Regions from separate parts of the Rhizobacter sp. LjRoot28 genome, predicted to be linked through region 1. Evidence: predicted binding sites of a transcription regulator. Region 1 holds the regulator's gene; the other holds the start of a gene.
The links. Region 1 encodes FliA, which starts transcription of late flagellar genes. Its sites were predicted from a motif close to CTAAAGTTTNNNNNNNNNNNGCCGNTA; they were not measured.
Positions count from the first base shown of each region.

Region 2: a site for FliA is predicted at 1,767-1,793, ahead of fliS (flagellar export chaperone FliS). Genes of this name have one in related genera too.

Region 1 covers NZ_CAXUQC020000001.1:584,416-590,199, reverse strand. Annotated here, with positions in the region: gene ACSQ2F_RS02800 (ABC transporter substrate-binding protein) at 1-511, opposite strand, end outside; gene ACSQ2F_RS02795 (methyl-accepting chemotaxis protein) at 704-2,056, opposite strand; gene ACSQ2F_RS02790 (RNA polymerase sigma factor FliA) at 2,085-2,798, opposite strand; gene ACSQ2F_RS02785 (MinD/ParA family ATP-binding protein) at 2,814-3,599, opposite strand; gene flhF (flagellar biosynthesis protein FlhF) at 3,646-5,265, opposite strand; gene flhA (flagellar biosynthesis protein FlhA) at 5,348-5,784, opposite strand, start outside.
Region 2 covers NZ_CAXUQC020000001.1:981,992-987,775, reverse strand. Annotated here, with positions in the region: gene ACSQ2F_RS04730 (DNA/RNA non-specific endonuclease) at 1-72, shown strand, start outside; gene ACSQ2F_RS04725 (flagellar brake protein) at 159-917, opposite strand; gene ACSQ2F_RS04720 (flagellar protein FliT) at 954-1,253, opposite strand; gene fliS (flagellar export chaperone FliS) at 1,304-1,723, opposite strand; gene ACSQ2F_RS04710 (adenylyltransferase/cytidyltransferase family protein) at 2,033-2,509, opposite strand; gene ACSQ2F_RS04705 (CDP-glycerol glycerophosphotransferase family protein) at 2,506-3,981, opposite strand; gene fliD (flagellar filament capping protein FliD) at 4,120-5,556, opposite strand; gene ACSQ2F_RS04695 (flagellin domain-containing protein) at 5,755-5,784, opposite strand, start outside.

The sequences.
Region 1 (5,784 bases):
CCTTCAAGCCCGCCTCTCCGAAACCATCGTCCTGGTAGAGCACGGCAATGCGCGTCATGCCCAGGGTCTGCAGCGCCCGCACGATCGCTTCCGTCTCGTTGCCGTAGCTCGCACGCAGGTGGAACATGTGGCGAATGGCGGGATCTCGAAGCGAGTCGGCGCCCGTGATGGTGCCGATGAGCGGCACTGCGGCGCGTTCCACGAGGGGCAGCACGGCGGTGGTCGAGGCCGTGCCATAGAACCCCATGAGGGCAAAGACCTTCTCCTGCTCGATCAGGCGCCTCGCGTTGGCGACCGCGGGGTCGACTTCATAACCGTCGTCGAGGGCAACCAGCTTGAGCCGACGGCCGGCGACGCCACCATTGGCATTGACGCGCTCGAAGCAGGCCTCGATGCCCTCCTTCATCTGGCGTCCGTAGGCGCCGGTCGGGCCCGACAGCGGCGAGGACATGCCAAGAAGAATGGTGTTGTCGACGATGCCGTCCACGGCCAGGACAGGTGCGGCGGTCATGAGGGAGATGAAGGCACCGAGTGCGGCACGGAGGCAGCGCAGGAAACGAGAACGCATCGACGAACCCAGGATGAAAAGGGCCGCGATTCTGAGGAGGCGTAGCTTGCTGCTGCCTGACAGAAACGATGCAGTTTCGTTACCAGTGGAACCGGTTGGTGCGGGACGATGCACGCACGGTCGGGAAGAATCGGTTCAGAAGTTGAAGGCGAGCCGCATGCCGCCCCAGTGGCGGCCGTTCACGACGATCGGAGCGGCGGCTTCCTTGAGCAGCACGAACCGGCCGCCGCCCATGTCGCGCCGGTAGGTCTGCAACAGGAAGGGACGCTGGTTGCGCGCCGAAGCCAGGCCGGTGCGGTCGTTGAAGATGCGGCGATAGCGGCTGTTGGCCGTGTCCCAGGCCAGGTCACCGCGCTGCGGCTGGCAATAGCGCTGGTTATGCGTCGGCACGTAGCCGTTGCGGTCGACGGCGATGCAGAACACGGCCTTCGGATGCGCCGCCAGGACCTGCTCCTGCAGCTCGGGGAACAGGCGGTCGGCCAGCGTCACGAAACGCGTGGTGTGCTGGGCCGGATTGGTGTTCGGGAGGGGCCGGTAATCCTCGTCGAAGAGATCGGCCATCGAGATGGCGTTGCTCCGCACCGCCTCCTCCAGGCGTTCGCCGATGCCGGCGGCAGCGGCCTTGGCGGCCTCGATGAACGGAGTGTCCTCGGTCTGCAGTCCGCACTGGGCGACGAGCTCGATGAGGTGCTCGGATACCTTGAGGAAGGCCTCGCTGCGCGTCATCGCCGCATCGAGCGCATGGCTCGATCGGTTCATCTCGGTTTCGATCTCCGCCATCTGGCCGTTCAGGCCGCCGCAGATCTCGCGGCTGCGGTCCGCGGCTGCGTTGATGCTCGACACGCCGCCCTCGACGTCGCGCAGCGCGGTGTGGAAGGCGCCCTGCTCGGCCTGGCCTTCCTTCACCTGGATCTCGCGCGACAGCGCGGCGATGCGGGCGTCGAGCTGGCCGACCGTGCTCATGATGGCCTTGGACGACTGCTCGACCTTCGACGCCAGATCCTTGACCGCGTCGGCGACCACGCCGAAGCCGCGTCCGGCCTCGCCGGCCCGCTTGGCTTCCACCGAGGCGTTGAAGGCGACCAGCCGCGTCTGCAGGGCGATCTGGGTGATCTCGCTGGCGGCACCGGCCACGTCGCGAAGGGAATCCACGATGCCGGCCACTTCGTCTCCCACCGCTGCCACCGCCTGCCGGGCACGGCCGACGGCGTCGAGGCTGCCGGTGGCCACGCCCCGGATGTCGTGCTGTGCACGCGTGATGTCCTGGAGCTGGCCCGCAAGCGCAGCAACCGCCTGTGCCTGGCGGGCGGACACCTTGATGACGTCGTCGATCTGGCCCCGCACCTCGGCGGCGTCGCGGCCCATCGTGGAGGCCTGCTGGCTGATGGACCGCACTGCGCCCTTCAGGTCAGGCTCCCCCGCGGGCTCGGTGAGCGCGGCCAGGGTCGGCGGGATGTGGGTGGGCGACTTCTTGAACAGCTGGAACATGGTGCGCTCCGATCAGGCGGGCTTCAGCTCACCACTCGCGCAGCTTGACTCGCAGGCGGGCGATGGACTGGCTGTGCAGTTGGCAGACGCGCGACTCGGTGACCTTGAGCACGGCGGCGATTTCCTTCAGGTTCATGTCGTGCTCGTAGTACATGCTCATCACGTACTGCTCGCGCTCGGGCAGCGTCTTGATGCCCTCGACCAGCGCTTCGCGCATGCGATGGTCCTGCAGCTGGGCGAGCGGGTTGCCGCCGTCGTCGGCCACGTGGCGGTCGAGGAAGTCGTTGTCGCCCTCGTCACCACTCATGTCTTCCAGGTACACCAGCTGGGTGCCGCGCACCTTGCCGAGCAGTTCCTGGTACTCAACGAGCGTCACGCCCATCTCGCGGGCGATCTCGCTTTCGGCCGGTGCGCGCCCGAGCTTCTGCTCGAGCTTGTGGACGGCGGTCTCGATGCTGCGCTGCTGCTTGCGGATGCCGCGCGACAGGTAGTCGTTGCCCCGCAGTTCATCGAGCATGGCGCCCCGGATGCGCTGGGTGGCGAAGGTCTCGAACTGCACGCCCTGCTGGGCGTCGAAGCGGCTGAGTGCATCGGTGAGGCCGATCATGCCGACCTGGATCAGGTCGTCGAGCTCGACGTTCGCCGGCAGCTTGGCAATCATCTGGTGGGCCAGCCGGCGCACGAGCGGGCTGTACTGCTTGAGCATCGTATTGACATCAAGTTGGCCTTTGGCGGTGTACATGGTGGCTCCGAGAGGTCAATTCAAAACATGCTGCGACGAGGCGCCGCGGCGGCCGGCCATCGCCAGGCCGGCATGGGGCATCGCGACCGGCGACAGGACTTCACGCGCCCAGCGGCGCAGTGCGGGCGTGGGCGCTTCGCGGGCGTCCGAGGCGGGGTCGACGTGCAACCAGTCGCGCAGCACGGCACCGAGGAAGCTGTCGGCGCAGCTGGCGACCTGCGCGGCAATGCGCTCCACGCGAGGGGACGTGGGGGCCGCACACAGCAGCAGGTCGTGCACCATCAGGTGGGCGCGCTGCGTCAGCAGCTTCATGGCGGCATAGGCATGGGTCACGCTGGCCGGCCGGTCGTCGGCGAGCAGCAGGGGACGCGCCTCGCTGCGCATGAAGAGGCGGCAGAGGTCCGACTCGGTCGCATGCACCAGCATCACGTCCACGTGCGGCGCGGCATCCGCCACCGCTTGAAGGAAGGCGGCGGTGGACCCGGTGGCGTCCACGTAGCGCAGGGGCAGGCCGCGGGCAGCCATGTACGACACCTGGGGTGACAGCGTCTCGATGCATTCGCCCAGGTCCATCACCGAGAGTTCGTCCGGACTGGGGGCGCGGTCCGAGGCATCGACCACCATCACCTGGGCGCCCTGCTCCGCGAAGGCGGTGCACAGCCGCTCGAGCATCACACCGCCGAAGGCCATGTGCGGGTTGGCGACGACCGGCACCATGCGCACGCGGGCATGGGCGAACAGCTGGCGCAGCCCGTGTGCCTGGTCCTGGGGATACTGCGAATCGTGGTAGTCGTCGTGCATGGCGGCGGCGTTCGTCGGTTCGTGTGGTGTGAAGGTGGCGTCGGGCTCAGGCGTGCAGCGTCGGGCGGGGGCGCTGGGCTTGCTGTCGAGCCGTGAAGATGAGGCTCACGTCATCGGCGTCGATGCGGTAGGCCGGGTTCACGTTGGCCCGCAGCGCACGGTGCACCAGCGCATGCGACGACAGCCGGTGCCAGTCTTCGGGCACGCGCTGGCCGTTGGCCACGCCGACCACCTTCAGCTTGTGGCGGATCACGGCGTCGAGGGCCGGGGCCAGCTTCACCGCCTCGTCCATCTTCGACAGCACGATGCCCTTGCAGGCCGACGCCTGGTAGGCCAGCATCACGTCCTCGATGGTCTCGCCCTGGGCGGAGGCGTTCACCACCAGCAGCTTCTGGATGGAGCGGTGGCTGAGCATGTCGAGCAGCTCGCGGGTGCGGCTGTCGCGCTGGGCCATGCCGGCGGTGTCGATCAGCACCATCTTCTTGGACGACAGCAGCTCGAGCAGGTCCTCGAGGGAAGCGCGGTCGTGGGCGGTGTGCACCGGCACGCCGAGGATGCGGCCATAGGCACGCAGCTGTTCATGAGCGGCCACCCGGTAGGCGTCCAGCGTGATGAGGCCCAGGTTGGCGGCGCCGTACTTGGTGGCGAATGCGGCGGCGATCTTGGCGGTGCTCGTCGTCTTGCCCACGCCGGTGGAGCCGATCATGGCGTAGACGCCGCCCTGGTCTTCCAGGGCCGGCTCGGCCTCGCCGGTGAGCAGGTTGCGCTCGAGCACGTTGGCGGCCCAGGCGGACTCGTCGGTGACGTCGCTCGGCAGGCTTTCGGTGAGCTTGCGGATGAGGGCGGGCGAGAAGCCGCAGTCGAGCAGCTTCTGGATCAGGTGGGCCTGCGCCGGATTGCGCTGCAGCTTTTCCATGAAGGCCAGGGCGCCGAAGCGGTCTTCGATCAGGCCCTTCATCGAGCGCAGCTCGTTCATCATGTCCTGCTGCTCGCGGCGGCTGGTGGCCATGGAGGCGTTCAGGCCGGCGTCCGCCAGCGACGGCACCGGCTGGGCCATCGCGGCCACCGGGGCGACCGGCTCGGCCAGCATGTCGCGCATGCCGGGCAGTTCGTGGCGCGCGGCCTGCGGGCGGGCGACCGGAGCGACCGGGGCGGGGGGTGCCGCTTCCACCGGCATGGCCGGACGGGACGCCGCGGGCATGACCGGGGCGGACTGGCGAGCCGCCAGGCGCTGCTCGAGGGCCACGGGCAACTGCTCGGGCTCGGCGTGGAAGGTGGGTTCCTGGGCGCGCTGCTCGGCACGCAGGGCGGCCTGGCGGCGCTTGAGCATGCGCTCGCGCACATAGTCCTGGAAGGACAGCGTGCTCATCGACAGGCGGGCCACGTCGTCGCTGACCTCGTCCTGGGCCGGCGCCGGCTGGGCGGCCGGACGGGCGGCGGGCTTGGCCGCCGGACGGGCCGCCGCGGGGCGTGCAGCAGGCTGGGCGGCCGGGATGGATGCTGACATGCGCTCGATCTGCTGGATGCCTTCCGGCCCCATGGCCAGCACCTCGATGCCTTCGGCGCAGGGCTTGGTGGACAGCACGACGGCGTCATCGCCAAACGCCTGGCGCACCAGGGTCAGGGCGTCGCGCGAGGTCCGCGCGGTAAAACGTTTGACGTTCATGTGTTGCCTCCAAGGCGGGAAAACTTCGAAAGGGATGCAGCGCGGTCAGCCGGACCGGACGGGAACTCAGCGGAAGCCGGTGTCATGAGGTGCCTCCGATGATCGAGCCGATGCGGATCGAATGCGTCTCGGGAATCTCGCTGTGGCCGAGCACCCGCAGGCGGGGGGCGGCGCGCTTGAGCAGGCGGGCCATCGGCGCTCGGATCAGGTCGGGCACCAGCAGGCAGGCCGGGTGGCCCAAATCTTCCTGGCGCTTGGCGGACTCGGCGGCGCTGCGAGCCAGGGTATCGGCCACCCCGGGGTCGAGGGCGGCGCCGTGTGGCGAATTGAGGGCCTGGGTGACGATGCGCTCGAGCTCGGGCTCGAGGGCGATGACGTCGAGCTCCTGCACCGGGCCGTAGATCTGCTGGACGATGGACGGGGCCAGCGAGATGCGGATGCGGCGGGCCAGTTCGGCCGGGTCGCTCACCACCGAGGCGTGCTCGGCCAGGCATTCGATGATGGAGCGCATGTCGCGGA
Region 2 (5,784 bases), 400 kb from region 1:
GCGATGCCGCAGGCGGTGGGGGATGTGCCGCCGATCAAGCTGCTGGCGGCGGCGGAGGAGTACTTCGCCTGATGACGAACGCCTCACGCGCGAGGCGCGCTGCGTGAAGGCCGGGCACGTGGGCGGCAGAGAGACAGACGGGCTCGCGCCCCCGGCCCCTAGACCTTCATCATCCGCTGGCGCTTCTGGGTCTGGTCGATGTAGCGCTGCAGGGCGCGCAGCACCTCGCCGCTCGGATTCACCATCTCGCAGCCCAGGCGCACGCCGCGCGATTCGGGATGAATGGACGTGACGTGCTGCAGGCGCAGCGCGGCAATGATCCGGGTGTCCATGTCGAGGTCGAGCTGGACGTTGTTGATGGTGATGCCCGGTTGAAGGGGCGGCACGTCGTCGGGAAGGAAGAGCGCACAGCCGCCGATGCTGATGTCGAGCACGCGCAGGGACACGGCCATGTCGGGCAGCATCGGATGGCGCAGCCGCGCCGTCGGTGTGGAGCGCAGCAGCGGCCGCACCCGGAATCCGTTGCGGCGCTGGAAGCGGAACACCTCTCGCGGCAGGGCGCAGTTGATGACGGTGTCGCGCCCGCCATGCACGATCACGAGCCCGGTCGCGTCGAACTGCAGCTTGACGCTGTCGAGGTAGGCCACGGCGACCGCATCCTCGGACTCCACCAGAGCCTGCAACGGCCCGTCGTCCGCATCGCCCGCGAAGCTGATGGTGCCCCGGGCCGGATCGATCGCCCAGAGCGTCGTGGTGTACATGTCGCCGCGACTGCCGGCGAGGTTCAGGCGCACCTGGCCGTCGGCCAGTTGCTTGAGCAGCGCCAGCACTTCGGCCGGCGCGCTGATGCGGAAGTCATCGACCTCCGAAGGCTTCGCATCGGACGACTTCGGCTGCACGTCAAGGGGCTGATCCAAGAAACCTCCGCGAAGAATGGTTCGGCCTGGCGCCGCTCAATGAACCGACTTCGGGCGCCCGGCAAGCAGGCCGTCGAGGTCTTCCAGCCACGGCTCGGCCAACTGGCGGATCTCCGCGTCGTTGATGAGGATGCGCTGCATGATGCGCGACTTGAGCTGGGCCTCTTCGGAGCCCAGATTCTGCGCCGTCGCGGCATGCTTGAGCTGTGAAATAAGCACGGCGCAGGCGCCCTCGAGCTTGACCACCTGGTCCCAGTCGCCGCTGCGGGCTGCAGAGAGCATGTCCGCGCTGGCCCGTTCGATGGCTTCGTAATAGTTGAGCAGGGCGGAGTTCATGGAGGCTCCAGGGACAAAGGGTTGGGGGCGGATTTGGCGCAGCTTCTGATTCACGGTGCCACCTTGTCGACTTGCGGGCCGATCGACGCCCAGGCCGTGCGCAGCGGCTCGATGAGCGCCTGGCATTCCACCAGAAGCTTCTCGTCGTTGCGCAGGTTGGCTTGAGTCAGTCGCAGGATCACGTAGTCGTACAGGTCCCGCATATCGAGCGCCAGCTGGCCACCCGCCTTGATGTCGAGTCCGGCTTTCAGCCCTTCCTCGATGATGCGGACAGCACGGCCGATGGCCTTGCCCTTGGCCTCGACGTTGCCTTGCTTGAGAGCTCCGCGGGCCTGGGCCAGAGAATCCATGAAGCCCTGGAACAGCATCGAAACCAACTGGTGCGGCGAGCCGGTGACCACCCCGGTTTCCACACCCACTGTGCGGTAGGCGTTGGCGGGTGTACGGGGACGGCCGAAGGGGGTGGACATGGTGGCGTACATGGGTGCGTGTGGTTGCTGCGTCTGGAGAAGTTATCGACGGCCGTTCACGGAACTTGAATTCACAGCTGGGCGGTGATCCCGGCTCATTTCGACGGCTGAGGCAATGTCACGGGCGAAATCCTGCCTGGGAGCCCCACGGCAAGGACGAAGCCCGCACGAGACATGCGACCCATGTCCCACCGAAGGCGGGTTCACCATCCCATGAGGCATGAAGAGCGGCGCGCGATGCGGAAACTGAATCGCATCGGGGCGAAGGTGCGGGCGTCGGACGCCCCAGTCGCGGCGACGAAACGCCGCTCAGCGCGCGAACGACTGGATCTGAGCCTTGAGCTCCGTGCTCGAAACGCCCTCTGTCCGCGGCAGATAGACCACATCGCAGAGTGACTTCAGCTCATCGAAATGCCCGGCCCAGTCGCTGCCCATCACCATCGCGTCCGCTCGGAAGCGCAGGATGTCGACCTCCTTCTGCCCCCAGTCCGATTCGGGAATGGCCAGATCGACGTAGCGGCATGCCTGGACCAGGGCCAGGCGGTCAGCGAAGGACACCGCTGATCGCTTTCCCTTGATGGCATTGAATTCGTCAGTGGAGACCGCCACCACCAGGATGTCATAGCGCTCCTTAATGCGGCGGAACAGGTTCACGTGACCCATGTGGAACAGGTCGTAGGTGCCGTAGGTAATGGCGACCGTCGATGATTCCTTGACCAGCGTCTCGCGCGGTAACGCGCCCTGGCGCAGTTCCACGGCGGCAGGGCCGAGTGCGGCGGCCCTCATGCCGGCTCCTCCGCAGCGGCGCAGGCCTGGGCCAGTTCATCAGTCAGCAGAGAGAGCAGCCGATCCGCCGATCCACCGTGCTGGTGGTCGTGCAGCTCATCGCGGAGTGCCCGGCGGGCATTGCGCGCCGTCGCCGGCTCCGCAGGCCGACGGATGAGATCGACAAGCGCCTGAGCGGTCGTTGCGACAGGGCCTGGTGGAACGCTCAGCTTGGCATCAAAAAGCTTGCGCGACCGGGTCACATAGTCGTGATGGTCGGGACGAAACAACAGGACCGGCCGATCGAGCAGCAGGAAGTCGAACATGATCGACGAATAGTCGGTGATGAGAACCGAAGTCCGGGTCAGCAACGGATACACATCCGTCCGGGGTGCGACGAAGCACACGCTCGGGAGCGACTTGGCGATCTCCGGTACAGACGGTTGTTCGACCGGGTGCATGTTGACGATGAGGAGGTCGCCAGCGTCGGCGATGGCTTTCGCCACGCGTTCGATGCCAACCTGGAGGATCCACTGGGCACGGTTGGCATCCCGGAATGTGGGCGCGTAGAGGAAGATTCGCCCTCCCCTCGCTTGCACCTCCCCCGCGCGCTGCCAGGCCTCCTCGTCCACGTTGAGCAGATCATGTCCTGCAGGCTCGCGCGTGAGGACGTCGTTGCGGGCATAGCCGACCGGCGCATAGCCGTCAAAGGAGAACCAGCGGCGCCATTCCGGTTCATGACGGGCAGCCGTTCCGACAAAGCGAGCGAAGTGCCCGCACGTGCGAAGCACCCGCGCGATCCGGGGTGACATGTGCTTGAGCGGGGGCAAGTTCCGATAGCCGATCTCCTTGATGGAGACGCCGTGCCACATCTGGACCTGGCGTGCACCCGCCAGGAGCGCGGCTGCGTACGGATTGGCACCCAACAGGTGATCGCTGATCACCACCACCGCAGCAGCGAGCGCTGTGTGCAGATGATCCGGCGTCCACTCCGCATGGGTGTGAGGCAGGCAGCGCCCGCCCATCGACCGCACTTGCGCTTCCTGGTCCGCGTTGGACGGAAGAAACCAGAGCTCCGCACCAAGCGCATCGTCACTCTTGCAGGCGGCAAGCCACGCATACTTGATGTTGTCGCCGAAATAAGTACCGCCCACGAAGACGACGATTCGCTCTTTCGGGTGCAGACGAGACACCTCGGCAAGCTCGCGATTGCAGCGCTCCACGTGAAGCTCTTGTTCGAGCGCTGCCACGCGGCCCTGGAGCTTGTGAAGGTCGTGGTTGCGCAAGTGAAGGATGGTGTCGACCAGCGACTCGACCATTCCGCTCAAGTTCGTGTTGAAGCCCTCGATCTCAGCGAGGCGTTCCTCCACCGTGAGGCCGGCAGGGGCGGACACACTGGCGTCCTCACCCAGAGGGGCGGTACATCGGTGACTCACCGTCGACGCAACGACGCGCTCATCCAGTGAGGAAACTTGCGGTGACTGGGCCTTCATGGCAATCGCGCTCCTGGCAACTCGAGGGGCGATCCGGAACGGACCGCTCTCTCAAAGTCTAGGCCTTGGTGCGCTGCGCGATGTACCGAAGAACGGGGAGAAGGCGGGGCTGTTCGGCGGCCCGTCCTTGCACCGCTTTCAGCTGTTCCGGCTCAGCGCGGCCAGCTGCCCGCTCACATAGCTGCTCAGGCCGCTGAGCTTTGCCATGTTTGCGTCGAGCGACTGGTATTGCGCGCGGATGCGCTTCTCCGTCTGAGCCAGCCGAGTTTCCATGTCGGAGACGCGCTTGTTGTTGCGGTCGATGCTCGACTGGATTCCTGATGTCCGCGACTCCAGGGGGCCTTCCGTGCCAAGGATGCTGTCGGCCAATTTCGCAAACCGAAAGACGATGCCGGACGATGTCTCGTTGCTCAGATCGGAGCTGGACATCAGCTTGCGGAGCTCCGCCGGAGTGGCAAGCGCTGCATCCAGCTTCTTGCTTTCGAGCTTGATCGTCCCATCCTTCTGGACCTCCAGGCCGGCGTCGGACAGAGAACGCAGTGCGCTCGGCGCAGTGCTGGTTCCCCGCAGGATCTCGCGCAGCTGCGATTGCAGGCCGATCACCGTCCGATCCCCCTGCAGCTTCCCGGCGGTCTTGCTGTCGGCGTTGTACTTGGTTTGCGTGGCAATGAACTTGGACAGTTCGTTGTAGGCGTTCACGAACTCGGTCACCTTGGTCTTCATTGATTCGGTGTCCTGAGCAACCTGCAGATCAATCGGGCTTGCCGACTTCTTCAGCAGCTTGATGGTCATCCCATCGGCCACGTCCGTGAGCGTATTCGATGCCGATTCGATGTCGATGCCATTCAAGGTCGCCCGGGCGTTGGTGGCCGACTGGTTGAGCGACAGGCCAGACACGGTCCCGTCCTCGGGATCAAAGGCCAACTTCGCGAGGCCGAGTCCTCCGGCACCCGGCTCTTGTTCCTCGGCGCTGATGCGAAAGCCGTTCTCGGCACCCGTTTGGGTCGAGCGAATCGAGAGTCGCGCACCACTCGCGTCGTAGATCACGGTCGCCGTCACGCCGGCACCGGCCGCATTGATCTTGTCGCGCACTGCGGCAAGGCTGCTTTCACCGGGACCGATGTCAACCGTCACGGATGTCGTGCCGGCCTTCAGTCCGAAGGTGGCGGGATCGCCGGTCCAGCTTCCAAGCTCGATGGTCAACTTCCCCGCGCCCATGAGGTGATCCTTCGACGGGAACGCCGGGGAACTCGCAGTCTGTGCGTTCGCCAGGTCCTTCACGAGCAGGCTGTAGCTTCCAACCGGGGCACCTTCACCCGTGGTGACCGACGCGACGTTGGCATCGCTCGAGGTTGCTGTCGTTCCGGACCAGAGGGTTAGCGAATTGAGCGCGCGCGCTTTGTCCTGAAAGGTCGAGACATGGCTTTGCAACTGCCCGTAGGTCGACAACTGCGACTTCATCGTGGTCGCTGCGGTTTGCAACAGCGAGGCCGGCCGCCGTTCGACCGCCATGAGCGATGAAACGATGGATTCCACGTCCAGACCACTGCCCAGACCTGTCGACGAAATTGCCATGGCGACCTCCGGTTGCTCGATAGAAACAGAAACGGATCATTAGGGGGGTTCCCCAGATGATCCGTTTTCGACGGCTCTTTTCAGAACTTGAGCCGCTGATACACCTTGTTGCAACCGACGACCGCCATCGGCCCCGACCCCGGAGACAGGATCGGCGGATGATTCAGGGCCCTCGGCGCCCCATCAGCTCGCGGAAGATCAGCCGCCGCGCAGCAACGACAGCACCTG